DNA from 3 places in the Nonomuraea rosea genome. Region 3 is predicted to be linked to each of the others. Evidence: riboswitches for the same ligand, from Rfam matches in the RefSeq annotation. Region 3 holds a riboswitch; each other region holds the start of a gene.
What was found. A riboswitch is a leader RNA that binds a small molecule or an ion and turns the genes downstream of it on or off. The one in region 3 is predicted to bind S-adenosylmethionine.
Positions count from the first base shown of each region.

Region 1: another riboswitch for S-adenosylmethionine. It lies ahead of ABEA43_RS27220 (ABC transporter substrate-binding protein); the one in region 3 lies ahead of thrC (threonine synthase).
Region 2: another riboswitch for S-adenosylmethionine. It lies ahead of ABEA43_RS12320 (aminotransferase class V-fold PLP-dependent enzyme); the one in region 3 lies ahead of thrC (threonine synthase).

Region 1 covers NZ_BAABDQ010000012.1:175,736-183,219, reverse strand. The annotation lists gene ABEA43_RS27245 (hypothetical protein) at 1-480, opposite strand, end outside; gene ABEA43_RS27240 (hypothetical protein) at 682-1,311, shown strand; gene ABEA43_RS27235 (NAD(P)H-dependent flavin oxidoreductase) at 1,421-2,374, shown strand; gene ABEA43_RS27230 (sulfotransferase family protein) at 2,619-3,578, shown strand; gene ABEA43_RS27225 (hypothetical protein) at 3,595-4,506, opposite strand; SAM riboswitch class IV at 4,786-4,906, shown strand; gene ABEA43_RS27220 (ABC transporter substrate-binding protein) at 5,000-6,055, shown strand; gene ABEA43_RS27215 (ABC transporter ATP-binding protein) at 6,034-7,134, shown strand; gene ABEA43_RS27210 (ABC transporter permease) at 7,131-7,484, shown strand, end outside.
Region 2 covers NZ_BAABDQ010000004.1:281,781-289,264, reverse strand. The annotation lists gene ABEA43_RS12335 (SAM-dependent methyltransferase) at 124-1,086, shown strand; gene ABEA43_RS12330 (cytochrome P450) at 1,099-2,292, opposite strand; gene ABEA43_RS12325 (TerC family protein) at 2,292-3,104, opposite strand; SAM riboswitch class IV at 3,241-3,356, shown strand; gene ABEA43_RS12320 (aminotransferase class V-fold PLP-dependent enzyme) at 3,400-4,695, shown strand; gene ABEA43_RS12315 (DoxX family protein) at 4,727-5,395, opposite strand; gene ABEA43_RS12310 (NADH-quinone oxidoreductase subunit D) at 5,518-6,663, shown strand; gene ABEA43_RS12305 (acyltransferase family protein) at 6,660-7,484, shown strand, end outside.
Region 3 covers NZ_BAABDQ010000077.1:352-7,835, forward strand. The annotation lists gene ABEA43_RS65895 (cold-shock protein) at 143-343, opposite strand; gene ABEA43_RS65900 (MoaD/ThiS family protein) at 586-861, opposite strand; gene thrC (threonine synthase) at 886-2,118, opposite strand; SAM riboswitch class I at 2,132-2,273, opposite strand; gene ABEA43_RS65910 (RNA polymerase sigma factor) at 2,353-2,907, opposite strand; gene ABEA43_RS65915 (alpha,alpha-trehalose-phosphate synthase (UDP-forming)) at 2,939-4,363, shown strand; gene ABEA43_RS65920 (MFS transporter) at 4,394-5,560, shown strand; gene ABEA43_RS65925 (hypothetical protein) at 5,538-6,140, opposite strand; gene otsB (trehalose-phosphatase) at 6,176-6,946, opposite strand; gene ABEA43_RS65935 (DUF3263 domain-containing protein) at 6,986-7,285, opposite strand; gene ABEA43_RS65940 (SAM hydrolase/SAM-dependent halogenase family protein) at 7,403-7,484, shown strand, end outside.

The DNA of each region.
Region 1 (7,484 bases), on a different contig from region 3:
GGATCTCACCCATGCGCCGCGAGGAGCTTCGACTTCCTTGTCTTCTTGACGAACGGCTCGGCGTAGAGCACAGGCGGCGGCCATCAGTGCGAAGCCGAGCCAGATGGACGGCAACTCCAGGTCACCTGAGGGCAGCTTCTCGAAGACGGCAATGGAGAAAACCTCACTGCTTGTCACCCTGCCGAGAGCGTTCGCGAGTACGTTCACCGCCCCACCGGCGACCAGTAACCCGAGAACGGCCTGAGTGAACCGTCGTCCCCGCCACTTGCTCGTCAGTGCCACGAGCAGCGCAGGAAAAGCGAATATCAGAAGCGTGGACTCGATAACCGCCATCCAAAACAACAGCATGTTTCCGCTGAACACCATTGAGGCAACGACGCCAACCCCGAAACCGGCGTCTGAGCTCGCGATCTCGCAGTAGCCAGGCATTGTCCTGGCCCAGCCGCATGGGGAATACATCGTCGGCAGCAAAGCGAACATGCCGGCAATCAATCGCCATAAGCCTGGTTGCATATCTCACCCCTCAAAAGTTTCGATCACAACGGTTAAGGAGTATGCCACGGTAACGGATCCGTGTTAAGTAGGTGATTCAGCGGGTCTCTTTTCGTTTGCGATCCTTCGATCGCTTTCCGCGGCAGAAGGCCGCGGCCCACTGCGGGCCTCGTGCCCTAGGTTGTCGGCGTGGCTCCGTTCGAGAAAGCGGGTTTCCCTGTGTTCAGTGAGGTCGCCAAGCGTTATGACGAGCTGGTTAGCCAGAGGACGTGGGAAAACATGGCGTGCACGGTGACGCTCCCCGATCACGGCGTGCTGACGGTCGAGGACGCAGTGCGCCGACTCGGGCTGGATGCCGCCATGCTGCGCACTGCGAGAGAGGTCGAGCCGGAGGACCTCGAACTCCAGCAAGTCGGCGCGGGCGTCGTCACATGGTCGAACAACCCTTATCTCGATGGCAAGGAGGTGACGGATCGGATCGGCGGTGCGGGATTCCGGCACTGGTCTCTAAGTGGCGACATCGAGGGCAACACCACCCTGTATGCCTCCTATGGAGAGAGCAAGGGACAGCTCCAATTTCCCGAACCTTATTGGTTGCCCTTCGTTCCCTGGACCGAGCAGATCGGGCCGTTGGCGCCCTACGCGGAGAGATTCGCTGCCGTCTACGACACCTGGTCGGGCGAACCCGAGACCTGGTCCGACAACCCCGAGGTCTCGGCGCTGGGCACGTGTCTTGCGGTGATCGAGCTGGAGAGCGGCGTTCGCCTGGACAAGGAGATAAGCAGGGGCCCGAGAACATACGTGCCGATGCCCAGATGACCGCCCATCAGTGCTGCCTGGACGTACCTGACCATCGACCTGGGCTGATCCCCGGCCGCGTCCGCAGGAGGGAGAATCGTCTTCATTGAGATGAGTTGGAGGGTGGGCGATGTTGCGGACCTGGGTGACCGATCGGTTCGGGCTGGAGCTGCCGTTGGTCGGTGCGCCGATGGCAGGGGTGAGTGACGGGCGGCTGGCCGCGGCCGTGTCCGCAGCGGGCGGGCTGGGCATGTTCGGCGTGCCCGCCACCGCGGCCCCCTCGTGGATCGCCGAGCAGGCCGCCGTCGCCGCCGGTGGCGGGCGTCCGTACGGCATCGGGTTGATGGCCTGGGCGCTCGACGACGATCCCGGCCAGCTTGACGCGGTGCTCGACGCCCGGCCCAGCCTGGTGTCGGTGAGTTACGGGCCCTTCGATCGCTACGTCGAGCCGTTGCGGGAGGCCGGGATCGTCGTGGCGACGCAGGCGGGCACCACGGACGAGGCGCGCGCCGCCGAACGGGCCGGGGTGGACGTGGTGGTCGCGCGCGGTGGCGAGGGTGGCGGGCACGGTCGCGCCGAGGTGGCCACGTTGCCGCTGCTGCAGAGCGTGCTGGACGCGGTGCGCATCCCCGTGCTGGCGGCCGGCGGCATCGCCGGCGCTCGCGGCCTGGCCGCCGTCCTCGCCGCGGGCGCGGAGGGCGCCTGGGTGGGTACGGCCTTCCTCGGCTGCGCCGAGACGACCCTCTCCGATACGGCCAGGGAGCGCGTCATGGGGGCGAGCGAGACCGGTACGGCCTATGGCCGGGTTTTCGACGTCGCCCAGCGGCTGGCCTGGCCTGCGGAGTTCGGTGGGCGCGCCCTGCGCAACGCGTTCTTCGACCGGTGGGCGGGGCGGGAGGAGGCGCTGGCGGTGGATGAGGGGGCGCCCGCTGAGCTGGCGGCCGCCCGTCGCACGGACGACTTCGGCACCGCCTACATCTATGCCGGTCAGGCTGTGGGCATGGTGCGGGAGCGGCGTACGGCCGCCGACGTGGTCGCGGCTTTCGCCGCCGCGGAAGAGTTGCTCGGCCGGTTCACGCCCTGACGCCGCCGTTTCGGCCGGTTCACGTCCTGACATCGCCGTTTCGGCCGGTTCACGTCCTGACATCGCCGTTTCGGCCGGTTCACGTCCTGACGCCGCCGTTCAGGGCCCGGAGGGTTGGCGCTTAGGGGCCCCGGGCGGTGCTCAAGGGAGCGGGTGGTTCTGGTGGGCGGGTGCTGCGGGGTTGCATTATCGATATATTTGGTAGGTAATTGGGATATTGGCTGTCTCGCTCGAGAGGACGACCATGTCCCTGCCGGATTTCTTGATCGTCGGCGTGCCCAAGTCAGGCACGACAGCGCTCCACGCCGCCCTGCAGTTACACCCGGACCTGTTCATGTCACCGGTCAAGGAGCCCAAGCACTTCCTCACCGACGGCCCGCCGCCCACCACAGGCGGCCCGGGCGACGCCGAGACCTACCGCGAGCACATCTGGCGGCGCCCGGACTACGAGGCCCTGTTCGCCGCCGCCCCGGCCGGTGCCCTGACGGGCGAGGCCACCCCGTTCTACCTGTACGACCTCGACGCGCAGCGGCGTATCCGGGCCGCCGTCCCGGACGCCAGGCTGATCGTGATCCTGCGCGACCCCGTCGAGCGCGCCCACTCCAACTGGACGCACCTGTGGTCGGCCGGGCTCGAACCCCTGGACGACGTCGTACGCGCCTGCGCGGAGGAGCCACACCGGATCGCCGCCGGATGGGCGCACTTCTGGCACTATGTCGGGCTCGGCCGCTATGGGGAGCAGTTAGCCCACCTGTTCACGCTGTTCCCCCGCGAACAGGTGCTGATCTTCCGTTACCGGGACCTCGTCGACCGGCCCGCCGAGACGCTCGACCGGATCTGCGGCTTCCTCGGCGTACGGCAGGGCCTGCTCACCGACCTGCCGAAGGAGAACGTCACGGCGCACCCCGAGGCGAACCCCCGGCACCGGATGCTCTCGTCGGTACGCCGGCGGCTGCCCGCCCCGCTGGCCCGGCCCATCGAGAACCTGCTCCAGCACCGGGGCAGGTCCCGCCGGCCGCTGACCTGGGAGCAGCGGCGGCGGCTCCTGCCGTACTTCACCGAAGACATCCTGCTCCTGCAGGAGGTCACCGGCGAGGACTTCAGCGACTGGCTGGGGCCGCGGACGCGCTCGGGCGGCCTGGTCGGCAGCCGGCCACCCGGCCGGCACCAGTCCAGGAACGGCCGCCCGGCCGCACCCCGATGACGTAACACACCGTGCGTCAGCGGAGCTCGGTGCGCAGGTCGTGGGCCCCGTCCGCACGGGTGTACTCGTAGTAGAGCCGGGTCCGGCCGCCCGGCAGGTCCACGAGGTCGAGGTAGCGCAGCCCGCCGCCCCCGTGAGGAGAGGAGGCCGCAGGGGCGTCGCCGCACGGGGTCAGCGACGCGGGATCCGTGCCCACCGCGATCCCCGTGCGCTCCTCGTAGTTCTCCGCCGCGCTCGCCCGCCCGTCGTAGAAGGCCGCCACCCGGTCCCCGTCGAAGCGCACCGCCGAGATCCGCACGCCCCTGGCGTCCCACAGGCCGGGCCGGCCGCTGAGCGCCGTGCCGTGCCAGGTCCACTCCAGCCCGTCTGCGCTGGTGGCGTAGTCGGTCACCATGCGGTCCGCCTCCTCGGGGTCGGCCAGCGGGTGGCAGGAGGCCCACAGGTGCCACACCCCGCCCCGCCGTACGATCACCGGGTCCTTCACGCCGGTCTTCGGGTCACCGGGCAGTACGGTCCTGCGCGAGCGCGGGTCGAAGCCCGCCGGGCCGGCGGCCTCCAGCACCTCCACCCGCCAGTGCTTGGTCCCCTGCGTGGCGCAGCTCAGGTAGAGCCGCCACCGGCCCTCGGGCGTGCGCACCAGCGTGGGCCGTTCCAGCGACTCCGTGTCCATCTCCGCGCGAGTGATCGTCACCAGCGGCTCGAACCGCTCGCCGTCCGACGATCCGGCCACCACGACCGCGTAGCCGCGGCCATGACCCACCGGGCGGCGCAGGCGGTAGGCCAGGTAGATCTGCCCGTCCGCGGCGACCGCGCTGGGCGCGCCCGACCAGTGCCCCTCTCCCCCGGCCTCAGGCTCTATCGCGACGACCGCGCGATCGGGCGTGGGGAGCAGGGCCGCGAGCTCGCGGGCGTCCTCATTGATCGACATGGGCTCGAGACTAGGCCACGGTACGGAGCTCGGCACGGCGCTCACTCTCCCTTTACGTGCGGCACAGCAATCCATGTATTCCCTATGAATTTTACGGCAAATACCTGCCCGGCGTGGGGCGACGCGGCGCATGGACGGGCGGAGGATTAGGCGATGCGGCGCTTGGGGTAGGCAACAGGATGCTGACCACCAAGCTTGACCTAATGTATAGAGAGAGTGTCGAATAGTAACAAACCACCCAAGGTGATTTGGCATAAAACCGACTGGTATAGTGGCTTTTGTCAAGAGTCCAGTGCCAAGCCCCGGCTTGCTGGACGGCAACCCTCCTACCGTGGCGGGGTGCCCCGGGTGATGACATGGTCGTCGAGCTGAACGGTGCTCCTGGCGGCAAGCGCGGTTCTCGAGCCGTGCCCTGCCCTCCGCGCCCTTGGCCGGCTGCTCGGACGGAAAGGTAATGATGAAGGGCGGAGTCACTCGCCTGGCGGGAGCGGGCGTGGCGGTCGTACTGGCGCTGGCTGCCTGCGGCGGCGTGGACACGGGCGGCGGCACATCGGGTGGGGAGAAGCAGGAAGAGCTCACGGTGACCGCGTTCGCGGGCGCGTGGGGAGAGCTGTTCAAGAAATCGTTCGTCGAGCCGTTCGAACGCGACACCGGCGCGAAGGTGAACCTCGTCTACGGCGCGAACGCCGAATGGCTCACCAAGCTGCGCGCGGCCGGGGGCAAGAACCCGCCGTTCGACGTCCTGGCCTTCACCCCGGACGCGTCGCTGCCCGCCGCCTCCGCGGGTCTGCTCCAGCCGCTCCAGACCGACCGGCTGACGCACTGGAAGGACCTGGACCTGACGCTCGGCTCGAAGTCGGCCTACGGCGGCAAGCAGTACGGCGTACCGCTGACCACCGGCTCGACCGGCCTCATGTACCGCAACGACAAGATCAAGACCGCCCCGGCGGACTGGTCGGACATCTTCGACAAGAAGTACTGCGGCCACGTCGCCCTCCCCCCGCTCACCTACAACCCGGGCCTGGAGTTCTTCTCGGCCCTGGTCACCTCGCAGGGCGGCAAGCTGTCCGACCCGGCGGCGGTGGACAAGGCGTTCGCCACGCTGGAGACGCTGAAGGGCTGCGTGTCGGCCTTCCCCGCCAACGCGGGCGCCGCCGCCACCGTCATCGAGAACGGCGACGCCTGGATCATGCCCTTCTGGGACGGCCGCGCGTTCGCCCTGGCCCAGGCGGGCTCCCCGATCAGCTTCACCTACCCCAAGTCGGGCGCCGTGGGCGCGCTGACCTCGTACTTCATCGCCAGCGGCACTCAGCACAGCGAGCTGGCCATGAAGTTCCTCGACTACCTCACGGCGGCGGAGAACCAGAAGCCGTTCGCCGAGGGCACCTGGTACGCGGCGGGGAACAACACGATCAAGTACAACGACAACTTCGAGCAGTGGGTCGAGCACGGGCCCGAGGTCTACAAGAAGTTCGTCTGGGTCGACTACACGGTCGCCACCCCCAAGCTCAACGAATGGCAGCAGCGGTGGAATCAGATCTTCGGCTGATCGAGTTGCCCGAGGAGGGCGCCGGGCACGTCGAGATCGAGGGGCTGGCCGCCGGCTACGAAGGCGCCCGCGTGCTCGACCTGGACCGGCTGTCCATCCGCAAGGGCGAGTTCCTGTCCATTCTCGGGCCCAGCGGCTGCGGCAAGACGACGCTGCTCAACTGCATCGCCGGCTTCGTGCGGCCCACCGCCGGGCGGATCGTGATCGACGGCTCCGACGTGACGGACCGGCCGCCGTACCGGCGCGGGCTCGGGATGGTGTTCCAGAACTACGCGCTCTTCCCGCACATGACCGTCGCCGACAACGTCGCGTACGGGCTGCGCGTCCGCAAGCTCGGCAAGGCCGAGCGCGACGAGCGGATCTCCGAGGCGCTGCGCCTCGTCGGGCTGGAGGGGTTCGCCGGGCGGCGGCCCGGCCAGCTGTCCGGCGGCCAGCAGCAGCGGGTGGCGCTGGCCCGCGCCCTGGCCATCCGGCCCGCCGTCATGCTCCTGGACGAGCCCCTGTCCAACCTCGACGCCAAGCTGCGCAGGGAGATGCGGGCCGAGCTGCGCGCCATCCAGCGGCGGATCGGCACCACGATGGTGTTCGTCACCCACGACCAGGAGGAGGCGCTGGCCCTCTCCGACCGGGTGGCCGTCATGAACGGCGGCAAGATCGAGCATCTCGGCACCCCCGACGAGGTCTACCGGCGGCCGGCGACGCGGTTCACGGCACAGTTCATCGGGGCCGCGAACGTCCTGGAGGGCACGATCACCCCCGCTGGCACGCTCGACGCCGGCGGGATCGTGGTGGACTGCGGGCCGCTGCCGGCCGGGCCGGGCGAGCGGGCCGTGGTCGCGATCCGCCCCGAACGCATCCGCCTGGATACCCAAGGCACGGACGGTGTGGCCGGGACGGTCGGCTATCGGGCCTTCGCGGGCGACGCCTGGCACGTGGAGGTGCGCCTGGCCGACGGCCGCGCGCTGAGCGTGCAGGTCCCCGACACCGGCGCGGACGCCGACCCGCCCGGCGCGGGCACGCCGGTCGTCGCGCGCTGGGACCCGGCCGACGTGATCGTCCTGGAGACGGGGGCCGGATGACGGCCGCGCCGCGCCGCTGGACCGGCCTGACGTACGTCCTGCCGCTCGTCGTCTTCCTCGCCGCCCTGTTCCTGGTGCCGCTCGTACGCCTCCTGCGGCTGAGCTTCAACCCGGTCGACACCTTCAACGCGGCGCTGCCCGGGTTCACCCTGACGCAGTACGGGCGGGTGTTCACCGAGCCGTACTTCTACGGCTCGCTCCTCCAGACCCTGGCCACGGCGCTGCTGGTGGCGGTGCTGTGCGTGCTGCTGGCCTACCCGGCCGCGTACTTCCTGGCCCGGCGGCGCGCCGGGGTGCTGCGCACGCTGCTGTTCGTCGTCGTGATCTCGCCGCTGCTGACCAGCGTGGTG
Region 2 (7,484 bases), on a different contig from region 3:
AATTGGGGGTTGGCAGAACGCAGTCGCTCGATGACAATAAGTCAACGCTACCGCAAGTTAGCGACAAAGAGTAGTCATGTGATGACCGTGCGTGTCGAGTGGAAGTCATGAGATAGTCCTGGCATGTGGCTCACCTGGCGCGCCGCGACCGAACGAGCACTGTACGGCGATGAGGGTTTCTACCTCCGCGAACGCCCGTCAGGCCACTTCAGGACCTCGGTCAGCGCCTCCGCCGCGTTCGCGGACGCGGTCCTGGCGCTGCTCCTCGGCGTCGATGCCGAGCTCGGCGCCCCCGACGTGCTCGACCTGGTGGACATCGGCGCGGGCGAGGGCGTGCTCGTCACGCGGGTACTGTCCGCCGCCGAGCCCGCGCTGCGCAAGCGGCTGCGCGTCACGGCCGTCGATCTCTCCCCCAGGCCGGACGGCCTGCCCGCGGAGATCGAGTGGCGCAGGAGCCTGCCCACCGGCATCACGGGCCTGGCCATCGCCAACGAATGGCTCGACAACGTGCCGCTCGACATCGCCGAGCAGACCGCCGACGGGCCGCGGCTCGTCATGGTGGACGCGCACACCGGCGAGGAGCGGCTCGGCGGCCCGCTGCGGCCGGCCGACCGGGAGTGGCTCGACCGGTGGTGGCCGCTGTCCCGCGTGGGCGCGCGAGCGGAGATCGGCCGGCCCCGCGACGAGGCCTGGGCCTCGGTCCTGGCACGCCTCAACAAGGGCCGTGCGATTGCCGTGGATTATGCACACCCTGTGGATAACCGACCGCTCTGTGGCACGCTGACCGGTTACCGCGATGGCGCGGTCGTTGCCCCCATACCCGATGGGACCTGCGATATCACGGCTCATGTCGCACTTGACGCGTGCGCGGAGGCCGGGCGGCGGGCCGGTGCGATATCCACAGCCTTGTCCACACAGCGTGATGCGCTGAGGGAGTTGGGCATCACCGGCACCCGGCCTCCGGTCGAGCTGGCGAGGTCGGATCCGCGGGGATATGTCCGGGCGTTGTCGAGGGCGTCGGAGGAGGGCGAGCTGATCGATCCGTCCGGGTTCGGCGGCTTCGGCTGGCTCAGCCAGACCTGCTGAGGCTCGGCCGGCTCAGCCTGTGGCGTTGAGCTCAAGGGAGTGCAGGCCGCGGATGACGTAGCCGGGCTTCCATTCGGGCTCGCGCCGCAGCTCCAGCTTGGCCGCCCGGTCCAGCAACGCGCCGAACGACTCGATGAGCTCGATGCGGGCCAGCGGCGCGCCCAGGCAGAAGTGGATCCCGGCCCCGAAGGAGATGTGCGGGTTGTCGGCGCGGCCCACGTCGAGCCGGTCCGGGTCGTCGAACACGGTCTCGTCCCTGTTCGCCGAGCCGAACAGCAGCGCCACCTCCGTGCCGCGCGGGATCCGCACGCCGTGGACCTCGATGTCCTCCAGCACCCAGCGCTCGAACATCTGCAGCGGCGTGTCCCAGCGCATCAGCTCCTCGACGGCCGTGGGCAGCAGCGAGCGGTCCTCGCGCAGCCGGGCCAGCTCGGCCGGATTCCTGAACAGGGACCACCAGCCGTTGCCCGTCACGTTCACCGTGGCCTCGTGGCCGGCGTTGAGCAGCAGGACACACGTGCCGACCAGCTCGTCCTCGGTCAGCTCGTCGATCTGGGCGAGGGCGCTGACCAGGTCGTCGCCGGGGTTCGCGCGGCGGTCGCGGGCCAGGGACTTGAGGTAGCCGGCGAACTCCGACGCCGCCCGCACCGCGGTGTGCTGGGCCTCGGGGGCGGGGTTGAGCTCGTACATGCCGCAGATGTCGGCGGACCAGGGGCGCAGCAGGGGGCGGTCGGGCTCGGGGATCCCGAGCATCTCCGCGATCACCGTCACCGGGAGCGGCTCGGCGACGTCGGCGATCAGGTCGCCGCCGCCCCGCTCCACGTACGCGTCCACCAGGCCGCCGGCAATGGCCCGCACCCGGGGGCGCAGCGACTCGACCATGCGCGGCGTGAACGCCCTGGAGACCAGCCGGCGCAGCCTGGTGTGCACCGGCGGCTCCACGTCGAGCATGCCCGCCCTGATCACCCGCCAGAACGGCTCCTGGAACTCCGGCTCCGGCTCCCTGCCGAACTCCTCGTCCGTGGCCACGTGCAGATAGGACCGGCCCAGGCGGCGGTCCCTGAGCAGGGCGTTCACGTCGGCGTGCCGGGAGATCAGCCACTGGCCCGTCGGCTCGAAGTAGCTGACGGGCGCGTCGCGCCTCAGCTCCTCGTAGACCCGGTACGGGTGAGCCACGAAATCGGGATTCCAAGGATCAAAGCGCACTAGTCCATCTTAGGAGGGGAAGTGTCCCGCTCAGGGTCCCGCTCAGAGACCTGCTCAGGGACCTGCTCAGTGTCCTGTTTAGGGGCCGCCGCCGGCTGCTTGGTGTGCCTGCCGCGCATCCGGATGTTCAGCAGCTCCACGATGACCGAGAAGGCCATCGCGAAATAGATGTAGCCCTTGGGGATGTGCTGGTCGAGACCCTCGGCGACGAGCACCACGCCGATGAGCACGAGGAACGCCAGCGCCAGCATCTTGATGCTCGGATGCTGGTCCACGAACCGGCTGATGGGCCCGGAGGCGAACAACATCACCAGCACCGCCACCACGACGGCCGCGACCATCACGCCGAGTTCGTCGACCATGCCGACGGCGGTGATCACGGAGTCGAGCGAGAACACGACGTCGAGCACCATGATCTGCAGAATCACGGAGGTGAAGGAGGTCACGGCCTGCTGCTTGCCGTCCTTGTCCGCCGGCGCGTCCATGCTGTGGCCGATCTCGGTGACGCTCTTGGCCAGCAGGAACAGGCCGCCGAGCAGCAGGATCAGGTCACGTCCCGATATCTCGTGACTGAAGATCTCGAAGAGCGGCTCGGTGAGCCGCACCACCCACGACAGCCCCAGCAGCAGGAGTAACCGGCTGATCAGCGCGGCGCCCAGGCCCAGGACGCGCGCCCGGTCCCGCTGCTCCGGTGGCAGCTTGCCCGCCAGGATGGAGATGAAGATGATGTTGTCAATCCCCAGGACGATCTCCAGGGCGACAAGGGTGAAGAAGCCGATCCAGATATTCGGGTCGGTCACCCAGTCAAGCATCTGCGCACCTCCATGACGGGTTGGGCGGGGTTTCCCGGTAGCAACGAGTCAGTCGGCACATAAGTTCGCGGACTTGCTTCGGACATTGAGGCGGCAGTGTGATGAACAGGCTTCTTATTGGTATAGTCCTGGCGTAGGTCATGAGTGCCAGCGACAAGCCCCGGCTAGCTGGCCGGCAACCCTCGCGTCCGCGGCGGGGTGCCCCGGGTGAAGACCTGGTCCGTCACGAGGTGTGACGGGCAAGCGCGGGCTCTGTGGCTGCTCCCACGGGTCCGATGACCCGAGGAGATTTGCCGTGTCCACGCTGACGATCTTCAACTCCGTGCCCGCCGCCGAGGCCCCCGCGAACGCGCCCGCCGCGAGCGGCCGGTCGATTCCCGCCGTGCTCGGCGCCGACCTCGAAGTGCCGGTCAAGGGCGGCAGGCTGGTCGGCTACGCCAACCTCGACTACGCGGCCAGCGCCCCCTGTCTGGAGCCGGTCAGCGCCGCCGTCGCCGCCGCGCTCCCGGCCTACTCCAGCGTCCACCGCGGCGCGGGTTACGCCTCCCAGCTCACCACCGCCAGGTACGAGCAGGCACGCCACACGGTCAGAGCCTTCGTCGGAGCGCGTCCCGACGACGCCGTGATCTTCACCCGCAACACCACCGACGCCACGAACCTGCTGGCCGGCTGCCTGCCCGAGGGCACCACCACCGTGGTCTTCGACACCGAGCACCACGCCTCGCTCCTGCCCTGGCCCGCGTCCGTACGGCTGGCCGCGCCCGCCTTCCCCGGCGAGGCCGTGCGCGCCGCCGACGAGGCGCTGGCCGCGATCGACGGGCCGAAGCTGCTGGTCGTCACCGCCGCCTCGAACGTCACCGGCGAGCTGTGGCCCATCGCCGCCCTGGCCCACATCGCGCACCGGCATGGGGCCCGCATCCTGGTGGACGCCGCGCAGCTCGTACCGCATCGGCGGCTCAACCTGACCGCGCTCGGCCTGGACTACGTGGCCTTCTCCGGGCACAAGCTGTATGCCCCGTTCGGGGCCGGCGTGCTGGTCGGCCGCCGCGACTGGCTGGCCGAGGGCGAGCCGTACCTCAAGGGCGGCGGCGCGGTGCGGTCGGTGGGTGAGACCGCCGAGTGGCACGACGACCCCGAGCCGCGGCACGAGGCGGGCACCCCGAACGTGCTGGGCGCCATCGCGCTGGCCGCCGCCTGCGACGCGCTCAGCGCCACCGGCTGGACCGAGCTCGTCCGCGAGGAGGAGCGGCTGATCGCCCGCCTGCGGTCGGGGCTGGCCTCGGTCGAGGGCGTGCGGGAGCTGTCGCTGTGGGGGGACGATCACCCGCGCGTGGGCATCGTGTCGTTCACCGTGGCCGGCTACTCGGCCCGCGAGGTGGCCGAGGTGCTGTCCAGCGAGTACGGCATCGGCGTCCGTGACGGGAAGTTCTGCGCCCACCCGTTCCTGCGGCACCTGCTGGGCGCCCAGGACGCCGACGGCGGATGCGACGACGACACCACCTCCGCGATCCGGGCCTCGATCGGCATCGGGACCACGCAGGAGCACGTGGACCGGCTGGTCGAAGCCCTCCGGGACCTGGTCTCCCGCTGAGCACGCGAAACAGGCCGCCGGCCCGGCCGGGTCAGCGGTTCGGCGGTTTGCGGTGCTCGGGCGGCTCGTCGGCGACCAGGGCGTCGATGTCCCGCATGTCCTCGTCGTTGAGCCTGCCCGCCTTGGGATCCGACGGCTGCCTCGGCACCTCGGGCCGCTCGGCCGGCTCGGTGGACGCCGCGGGTGTCGTCGGCCCCCCGGTCGTGCGCACGTTCGAGGGCTCGACCCGGCCGGCCGCCGAGCTCGGAGCGTAGGGCGCGAGATCGTCCTCGGCCGCACGGCGTTCGGAGCGCCTGCGGAACATCGAGTGGAAGATGCCGTCCAACCCGATCCGTCCCCCGCCCAGGGCCAGGAACAACAGGCTGAGCGCACCCAGCGCGCCGGGCAGCTCCCAGCCGTTGCTTGAGGTCAGCACCCCGTTGCCACCGTGCACGAACGCGATCGCACCGAGCATGTTGAGCAGCAGCAGCAAGGCGACGGGCCGCACCAGCAGTCCGAGGATGAGGAAGATGCCGCCGACGGTCTCGACGATGCTGGAGAACCCGGCTGCCAGCTCCGGCATCGGGATCCCCATGTCCCTGAACTGCTGCGTCGTGGCTCCGAGGCCACCCTGCCACTTCTGCCAGCCGTGCGTCACGAAGATCACGCCTGTCACGATCCGCGCGATCAGAGCCGCGATGTCAAACACAACTCTCTTCATGGTGATTTCTCCCCCCGTTCCCGATATTCCTCCCCATGTCCGACTTCGGGATGCGTTTCCACACCATTTCTTGACCATCCCCCGCGCTGGATCAACACCAGTGAGGGTGGCAGCATGGCCGTATGACGGAACGCGTGGTCGGGATCGGAGCCGGCGCGAAAGAGCTGGCCACCGAGGACATGATCCTCAACATCGGCCCGCAGCACCCGTCGACCCACGGGGTCCTGCGGCTCCGGCTCACGCTCGACGGCGAGCGCATCGCCACCGCCGAGCCGATCGTCGGCTACATGCACCGGGGCGCGGAGAAGCTGTTCGAGGTGCGTGACTATCGCCAGATCATCATGCTGGCCAACAGGCACGACTGGCTGTCGGGGTTCGCGAACGAGCTCGGCGTGGTCCTGGCCGCCGAGCGGCTGCTCGGCATGGAGCCGCCGGTGCGCGCCGTATGGGCCCGTACGCTGCTGGCCGAGCTCAACCGGGTGCTCAACCACCTGATGTTCCTCGGCTCCTACCCCCTGGAGCTGGGCGCGATCACGCCGCTGTTCTACTCCTTCAACGAGCGCGAGCGCATCCAGGCCGTGATGGAGGAGATCTCCGGCGGGCGCATGCACTACATGTTCAACCGCGTCGGCGGGCTCAAGGAGGATCTGCCGCTCGGCTGGCTCGACCGCGTGTCGGAGGCCGTCGCGGAGACCCGGCGCCGGGTGCCCGACATCGAGAACCTCATCCTGAACAACGAGATCTTCGTCGCCCGTACCAAGGGTGTCGGCGTGCTCTCCCAGGAGCAGATCATGCAGTACGGCGTGAGCGGCCCCATCGCCCGCGCCTCGGGCGTCGACTTCGACCTGCGGCGCGACGACCCGTACCTCGCCTATCCCGAGCTGCCCGTCAAGGTCGTCACCCGGAGCGCGGGCGACTGCCACAGCCGGTTCGAGCTGCTGCTCGAACAGCTCAAGGTCTCGCTCGACCTGGCCGAGGCCTGCGCCGAGCGGCTGCGCTCGCTGCCGCAGGGGCCGATCAACCAGCGGCTGCCGAAGGTGCTCAAGGTCCCGGAGGGCCACACGTACGCGTGGACCGAGAACCCGCTCGGCATCAACGGCTACTACCTGGTCTCCAAGGGCGACAAGACCCCGTGGCGGCTCAAGCTGCGCTCGGCCTCGTACAACAACATCCAGGTGCTGCGGGAGATGCTGCCCGGCCACCTGGTCGCGGACATGGTGGCCATCCTCGGCTCCATGTTCTTCGTCGTGGGTGACATCGACAAGTGAGCACTCCCGAACGCGACAAGTACGTCGACTGGCTCCGCGCCCTCAGCCTGATCGTGGTGGTGGTCTGGCACTGGGCGTTCACGATCCTGCAGTGGAAGCCGAGCGGCCCCGAGCCCACCAGCCCGCTCGGCTTCACCTCCGGGCTGTGGATACTCACCTGGCTGCTCCAGGTCCTGCCGCTGTTCTTCTACGTCGGCGGCCACGTGCACCTGCTGTCCTGGCACCGGGCCAAGGCACGCGGCACCGGCATCGGCGCGTTCGTCTGGCGGCGCATCCGTGCGCTGGCCTTACCCGCGCTGCTCCTGTCCGGAGCCTGGGTCGCCATCGGAGCGGTCGTCACGGCCGTCCTCCACATCGACTGGATGTGGCGGGTGGTGCTGCTGGTGCTCAGCCCGCTGTGGTTCCTCGGCGTCTACCTGGTGCTGATCGCGCTGCTGCCCGTCGCGCTCTGGCTGCACCGCCGCTACGACGTGCTGGCGCTGATCTGGCTCGGCGGCGCGTCCCTGGTGGTGGACGTGGTGCGCTTCCGCTACGGGATCGAGTGGGCGGGCTGGCTCAACATGATCATCATCTGGGGGCTGGCGCACCAGGCCGGGTTCTTCTACGACCGGGTCGTCATCCTGCCCAGGCGCTACGACATGGGCCTGCTGTGGACGGGGTTGTTCGCCCTGTTCGGCCTGGTCTATTCGGGCATCTACCCCGGCTCGATGGTGGGCGTGCCCGGTGACAAGTGGTCGAACATGGCGCCTCCCACGTTCGTGATCGTCGCCCTGCTGCTGTTCCAGATCGGCCTGGTCGAGGTGCTGCGGCCGGCCATGGAA
Region 3 (7,484 bases):
GGTTCCCGCCCAGGTCACTCGGTGTCAGTACGGCGGGCCGCTCAGTGCGGCCCGCCGCGCTCGAGTCGACGAAAGGATGTGTGGCGGGCTCGTACGGACTGCGCTGCCGCGCGGTCCCGCCGGTGCGTACCAGTGATGTGAATCAGACCGCGCGGACAGACTCCGCCTGCGGCCCCTTCTGGCCTTGCGTGATCTCGAACTCGACCCGCTGGCCCTGTTCGAGAGATCGATACCCGTCCATCATGATCGCTGAGTAATGGACGAATACATCCTTACCACCGTCTACCGCGATGAAGCCGTAGCCCTTGTCCGCGTTGAACCATTTGACGGTGCCCTGCGCCACTTCCGACTCCTCTTACTGGGCTCTCAGACCTCGCCCATTCCTCCGCGAGACCCGTAATCGTATGACTTAACGGAAAAGTAGCCAGACGATCGCCCTCGACCATACCTGTGGCACGGGGTTTGGCAACAGAGTCAATCCGCAAACTACGTATTTCTCGCGACCTAGGTGGTTCAACGTTGAATTGGCCGGGAAAAGGAGAAGGCGCCCACTCGGGGCGCCTTCAAGATGTCGAGCTATCGCGGTCAGCCGCCGGCGACCGCCGGGATGATGGAGATCTCAGTGCCCTCAGGGGCGGGAGTGTCGAGTCCCTCCGCGAAACGGACGTCCTCTTCCCCAACGTAAACGTTGACAAAACGTCGAATCTTGCCCGATTCATCAAGAATTCTCGCGCCGATCCCCGGGTAGTCGGAGTCGAGCTTGGCAAGCACGTCACGAAGAGTCGCGCCGTCGCCACTCACTTCCGCGATACCCCCGGTGTAGGTGCGCAGAATGGTGGGAATCCGCACAGAAACGCTCATGGTTTAAGTCGCCTTTCCTGGTTGTCAGACAGTCGCGCGGAACGCGTCGAGAGAGGGCCGGATCACGGCGGTGGGCCTGGCGTCGTCGCTGATCGCGTCGAGCGTCTTGAGCCCGTCACCGGTGTTCAGCACCACGGTCTCGGCCTCCGGGTCGAGCTGACCGCTCTCGGTGAGCTTCTTCAGCACGCCCACGGTGACCCCGCCCGCCGTCTCGGCGAAGATGCCCTCGGTGGAGGCCAGGAGCTTGATCGCGGCCACGATCTCCGGGTCGGTGACGTCCTCCACACCCCCTCCGGTGCGGCGGGCGATGTCGAGCACGTACGGCCCGTCGGCGGGGTTGCCGATGGCCAGCGACTTGGCGATGGTGTTCGGCTTGACCGGCTGGACGACGTCGTGCCCCGCCTTGTACGCGGTGGACACGGGCGAGCACCCGGCCGCCTGCGCGCCGAAGATCTTGTAAGGCGTGTCCTCGACCAGGCCGAGCGTCACCAGCTCCTTGAAGCCCTTGTCGATCTTCGTGAGCTGGGAGCCGGAGGCGATGGGGATGATGATCTGCTCGGGCAGCCGCCAGCCGAGCTGTTCGGCGATCTCGTACGCGAGCGTCTTGGAGCCCTCGGCGTAATAGGGCCGCAGGTTGATGTTGGTGAATCCCCACTTGTCGCCCAGCGGGTCGCCGATGAGCTCGGAGCAGAACCTGTTGACGTCGTCGTAGGTGCCCTCGATGCCGATCAGCTTCCCGCCGAACACGCGGGCCATGGCGATCTTGGCCTGCTCCAGGTTCGCCGGGATGAACACGCACGCGTCGAGCCCCGCCCGCGCGGCGGCGGCCGTGACCGCGCCCGCGAGGTTGCCCGTGGAGGAGCAGGAAAGCGTGTGGAAACCGAAGTTGCGCGCCGCCTCGACGGCCATGGCGACCACCCGGTCCTTGAAGGAGTGGGTGGGGTTGCCGGAGTCGTCCTTCACGTACAGGGACTTGATGCCGAGCGCCCGGCCGAGGTTTCCGGCCTTGACCAATTTCGTCCAGCCCGGGTTCATATTGGGCTTACTGGCGACGTCGGCGGGGACGGGGAGCAGAGAGCGGTAGCGCCAGATGTTGGCGGGACCCGACTCGATCTGCGCCCGGGTCACCTCGCCAAAGGAATAGGCCGCCTCAAGCGGCCCGAAACACTCCTGGCAGGCGAAGCTGGGACCCAGGGGGTAACGCGTGCCGCACTCGCGGCAGGACAGAGCGACAGCAGGACCAAAGTCGAGCGACATGAAGCGAGGCCTTCCCTCATCTTCGCCCGCGGCCACCTTGACCGCGAACCGGAATTGGCACCTTGTCCCGGTCGGCCTCGCCAGGTCGCGAGTCACAAGCCGGGAGGGTTGCCGGGGCTTCGCAGGGCCGGTCCCTCCACCCCTCTGGATGAGCAATATTCAGTTGTCGAAAAGGACTCTACCCGCACAAGTGGCCGAAACGGCCACCCGTCTCAGCATGCAAGACGGACAGTCTCAGCGGTAGTCCTCACCAAGCACACCTTGCACATATTTGCGCGCTTGGTGGATGCGCGACTTAGCGGTGCCGAGAGGAATGCCGAGCTGGTCGGCCACCTCGTTGTAGTCGAGCTGGACGATGTCGCGCAGCACGAGCGCCTGCGCCAGGTCGGGCTTGTCGGCCTCCAGCGCCTCCATGGCGTCCAGCAGGTCGAGCCGCGAGCCGGCGATCACGCTGACCCGCCGCGCGTCGGGCTTCTGCATCGGCAGCTCGTCCGAGCTCTGCTCGGCCGCCCTGCGCTTGAGCGTCCTGTACGTGGTCCGCGCGCAGTTGGCCGTCACGATGTGGAGCCACGTGCTGAACCTGGCCCGTCCCTCGAACCGCCCGATGTTGCGCGCCACGGCCAGCAACGTGTCTTGAGAGGCTTCCTCCGCATCCTGGTGATAGGGCAGGATCCGGGCGCAGTGCCGCATCACATCGGGCTCGATCCGCGCCAGGAGCTCGCCAAGTGCGCGATGATCTCCGGCGGCGGCCGAGCGGGCGAGTTCCTCGGTTAGCTCATCAAGCGCCATAGCTGGGATCCTATGGTCGAAGGGAGCTCGAATGAACAGCGTCCTGGTGGCCTCCAACAGAGGACCGGTCTCCTTCACCGTCTCTGACGACGGCGAACTGACCATGAAACGCGGTGGTGGCGGCCTGGTGTCCGGGTTGTCGGGAGTGGCCAAAGGGGACGGCGTGCTGTGGGTCTGCGCGGCGCTGTCCGACGGTGACCGCAGCGCGGTGCGGCAGGCTCCCGGCGGCCGGATCGACCACGCCGGCTATGACACGGGCCCCTTGCGGATGCTCGACATCCCGCCCGCCGTCTTCCACCGCGCCTACAACGCGGTGGCCAACTCCACTTTGTGGTTCGTCAACCACCTGCTCTACGACATCCCCAACGCACCCAACTTCGGCACGAAGTTCCAGCGCGAGTGGGAGTCCTATCGCGACTACAACGGCGTGTTCGCGCTCGCGCTGGCCGAGGAGGCCGGCCACGAGGCCCGCGTGATGGTGCAGGACTACCACCTGACCCTGACCCCGGCGATGCTCCGCGCCGAGCGGCCGGATCTGCGCATCGCCCACTTCAGCCACACGCCGTGGGCGCCGCCCGAATACTTCTCCCTGCTGCCCGACGAGGTGGCCAGGGAAGTCCTGGAAGGCATCCTGGGCGCCGATCACGCCGGGTTCCTCACCGACAGGTGGGCCCAGGCGTTCATGGACTGCTGCGTGGCGCTCCTGGGCGCGGAGGCCGACCGGGTCGGCCGCAGCGTCACCCACGAGGGCAGGACGACCCGCATCGGCGTGCACAGCCTCGGCGTGGACGGCGCGGCGCTGTGGGAGCGGGCCTGCGAGCCCGACGTCGAGTCGCACATGACCGCGCTCAGGGAGCAGGTGGGCGACCGCCGGCTGATCGTCCGCATCGACCGCACCGAGCTGTCGAAGAACATCGTGCGCGGCCTGGTGGCCTACCGCGAGTTCCTGGCCGCGCACCCCGAGTGGCACGGGCGGGTGGTGCACCTGGCGTTCGCCTATCCGAGCAGGCACGACCTGCCCGAATACCGCGAATACACCGCGTCGGTGCAGCGCAGCGCCCAGGAGATCGAGGACGAATACGCCACCGAGGACTGGGATCCGCTCATACTCAACGTCAACGACGACTATCCGCGTTCGCTGGCCGCGTACCGGATGGCCGACGTGCTGCTGGTCAACCCCATCCGCGACGGGATGAACCTGGTCGCCAAAGAGGGTCCCGTCCTGTCGCCGCGCTGCGCGCTCGTGCTGTCGCGCGAGGCAGGGGCCGCCGCCGAGCTGGGGCCGTACGCGCTGATGGTCAACCCCTACGACGTCAGCGGCACGGCGGCGGCGCTGCACGAGGCGCTGATCATGCCCGAGGACGAGCGGCGGATGCGCCGCGACAAGCTGCACGCGGCGGCCACCGCGCTGCCGCCGCAGAAGTGGCTCGCGGCCCAGCTCGACGCACTGGCCTGAAAGGTCCTGCCTACCATCGGGAGCTCAAGGGTGACGACGGTCTCAGAGCCCGTCCGGCTGGTCAGAGACCGCCCGACGTGGCTCATCTACCTGCAGCTCGGCACGTTCGCCATCTTCCTGTACGGCCTCAGCGCCGCCCTGCCGCTCCTGCGCGCGGACCAGCGGACCTCGGCCACCGTGGCCGGGCTGCACGGCACCGCCATGGCCCTCTGCACGATCGCGGCCGGGCTGGCGCTGCCGCTGCTCACCAGGCGGTTCGGCAGGCGGGCGACGAGCTGGATCGGGATCGCGGGGATGAACGCCGGCGTCCTCCTGGTCCTGCCCACCGACTCCCTGGTCCTGACCCTGCTCGGGTACGGGCTGTCCGGCGGCTTCGGCTCCGTGATGCTCTACACCTCCATGGCCGCGCTCAGCGATCATCAGGGCGCGGCCGGGCCGGCGGCGCTCAGCGAGGCCAACGCCGTCGGCGTGGTCGTGGGCATGACGGTGACGTTCGGGCTCAGCGTGGTCGCCCAGACGGCGCTCGGCTGGCGGGCCGCGCTGCTGATCACCCCGATCGCCAGCGCGCTGCTCGCGGTGACGATGGGCCGTACCTGGACCAGGGCGTCCCCACGGGAGGCCGCGAGCCCGGTCGCGGCGATCGCGCACGCGCCCGGCTGGCGCTTCCACCTGGCGGGCGCCGTGCTGTTCTGCTGCGTGGCCCTGGAGTTCTCCTTCAACCTGTGGGCCGCCGAGCTGTTCGCCGACAGGACGGGGCTGAGCACGGCCACGGCCGCCACGGCGCTGACCGCGTTCATGGCGGGCATGGCCGCGGGCCGGTTCGCCGGGACGCAGCTCGCGTTACGCCTGCCGCCCGTGCCGCTGTTCGCGGGCGCGCTGGCGCTGACCATGGCCGGCTGGCTGCTCTTCTGGGCGAGCACCCAGCCGGTGCTGTCCTACGCCGGGCTGGTGGTCAGCGGGCTCGGCGTCTCCCTGCACTTCCCGCTCGCGCTCACCGCGCTGATCGACGGCGCGGGCGGCCGGGCCGACCGCGCGGCGGCGGCCTCGCCCATCTGGGCGGGCGCCGCCATGGCGGTCGGGCCGCTGGCGCTCGGGGCGCTCGCCGATGGCTTCGGCACCGGGACGGCCTTCCTGATGGTGCCGATGTTCATCGGCCTGGCCGTCGCCGGGGTGCTCAGTTCCAGTCGGCGTGCTTGAGCGCGTCGGCGAGCCCCGGGGTGTTCCACTGGTCGACGACGAGGATCTTCGTCGTCGGCAGATACCACTCACGCTGCACGTAGCGGGACTTCACCCCGCCGCCCGAGTAGGAGACGCAGGTGGCCTTCCACTCACGGTAGGCCGCCTTGTGCCCGGGGCCCACCTGGCGCAGGCCCTTGCTCCTGGCCGCGCCGACGACCTGGCCCCACTTGCGGTTGTGCGGGCAGAGCTGCACGTCCGTGGCCGGGTAGAAGGGCTCTTCTCCGTCGTACGGCCGGAAGAGCTCGTTGCCCTGCTTGATGGCCTTCGGCCCGAGCACCCAGAAGCTGTCGCACTCGGGAGTGCCGTACCCCTTCTCCGGCTTGGCGCACTTGCCGGTGACCACGCGGATCCAGTCGGAGCCGACACGGTAGACCTTCCACCGGATCGGCAGGTAGAGCGTCAGCCCGCCCCTGAGCTTGAGCGGCTGCGCGGGCGCCGCGCTCGTCAGGGTCGTGGCTCCGGCGGCGTTCGCGGGCAGGGGGGCGGCGAGGAGGGTGGCCGCGGCCAGGGCCGCGACGGCAAGGTATCGCTTGGACATGCGCCCGAACGTAGGGGCCGCGGCTTGCAGATCAGTCACGAACGGCTGAAAGCCGACGTCAGCTCGCCGAGCAGCGCGACGACGCCCTCGGGGCCGTCCACCACGATGTCGGCCCGCTCGGCCAGCGCCGTGACCTCGGCGGATCCGCTGCACACGGTCACCCCGGGCAGCCCCGACGCGCGGACGGCGTCGAACGCGGCCAGGTCGCCGAGATCGTCCCCGGCGAACATGACGGACCTCGCCGCCCGTTCGGCCAGGAACAGGCTGAGCGCGTGCCCCTTGTCCATGCCGGGCGGCCGGAGCTCCAGCACCAGGCGGCCGGGCTCGATCACCAGGCCGTGCTTCTCGGCCAGCTTGGCCAGCGGCTCGCGCAGCATGGCCAGGGCCCCTTCGGGGTCGGGGCTGCGCCGGGTGTGCACGGCCACGGCCCGGCCCTTGTCCTCGATCGACACTCCGACGAGGCCGAGCGAGTCGAGCAGCAGAGGCAGCTCGGCCTCCGCGCGCGGCACGCCGGGAGGGGGCGGCGGCGCGGAGATCCGGCCGTCCTCCCAGCGTTCGAAGCCGTAATGGCCGAGGATCACCAGCCCTGGCACGCCGGCCAGGTCGGGTCCGAGCTCCAGTACGGTGGCCACGGGCCTGCCGGTGACGATGGCCACCGCCAGGATGTGCGCGCCCAGCTCGGCGAGAACCGCCGGCGCCTTCGGATGGATCACGGCCGTGGCGGGATCGGGCACGATCGGCGACAGGGTTCCGTCGAAGTCGAGCCCGATCACGGCGCCTGCCGGATCGCTCAAGATCGCTTCCATTCCAGGGATGTTCCTCACGCGGCTGCCGTACCCAGCCGTTCAGGGACGCATGCCAAGCCTTCTGGCCGCGCGCTCACGCTGGCGCGTGGAGCGTAACCTGCGCAGTCGCTTGACCAGCATGGGGTCCTGTTCGAGCGCTTCCGGCTTGTCGATCAACTCGCCGAGCAACTGGTAATAGCGGGTGGCGGAGAACCCGAAGGCCTCCTTGATGGCCTGCTCCTTCGCACCCGCGTGGCGCCACCATTGGCGCTCGAAGGCGAGGAGCTCGATGTCGCGTTCTGAGAGTGGTCGGTGGGACGGCTCCTGGGCAGCATTGTCACCGCTGAGCGGTGCTCCCATGGTGTCCTCCTCGAAAGGGGCGAGCGACGATCACGTCGCACGCACGCGGCCCGTGGCCATCGTAATGTGCCGAGTGCGGCTGTTCACGGCGGATTGCGAGACGTACAGTCACCAAATGTGACCTCAGTCATCACACTCCTCACCGACTATGGGCTCGAAGATGGCTATGTGGCGGCCTGTCATGGAGTGATTGCCGGGA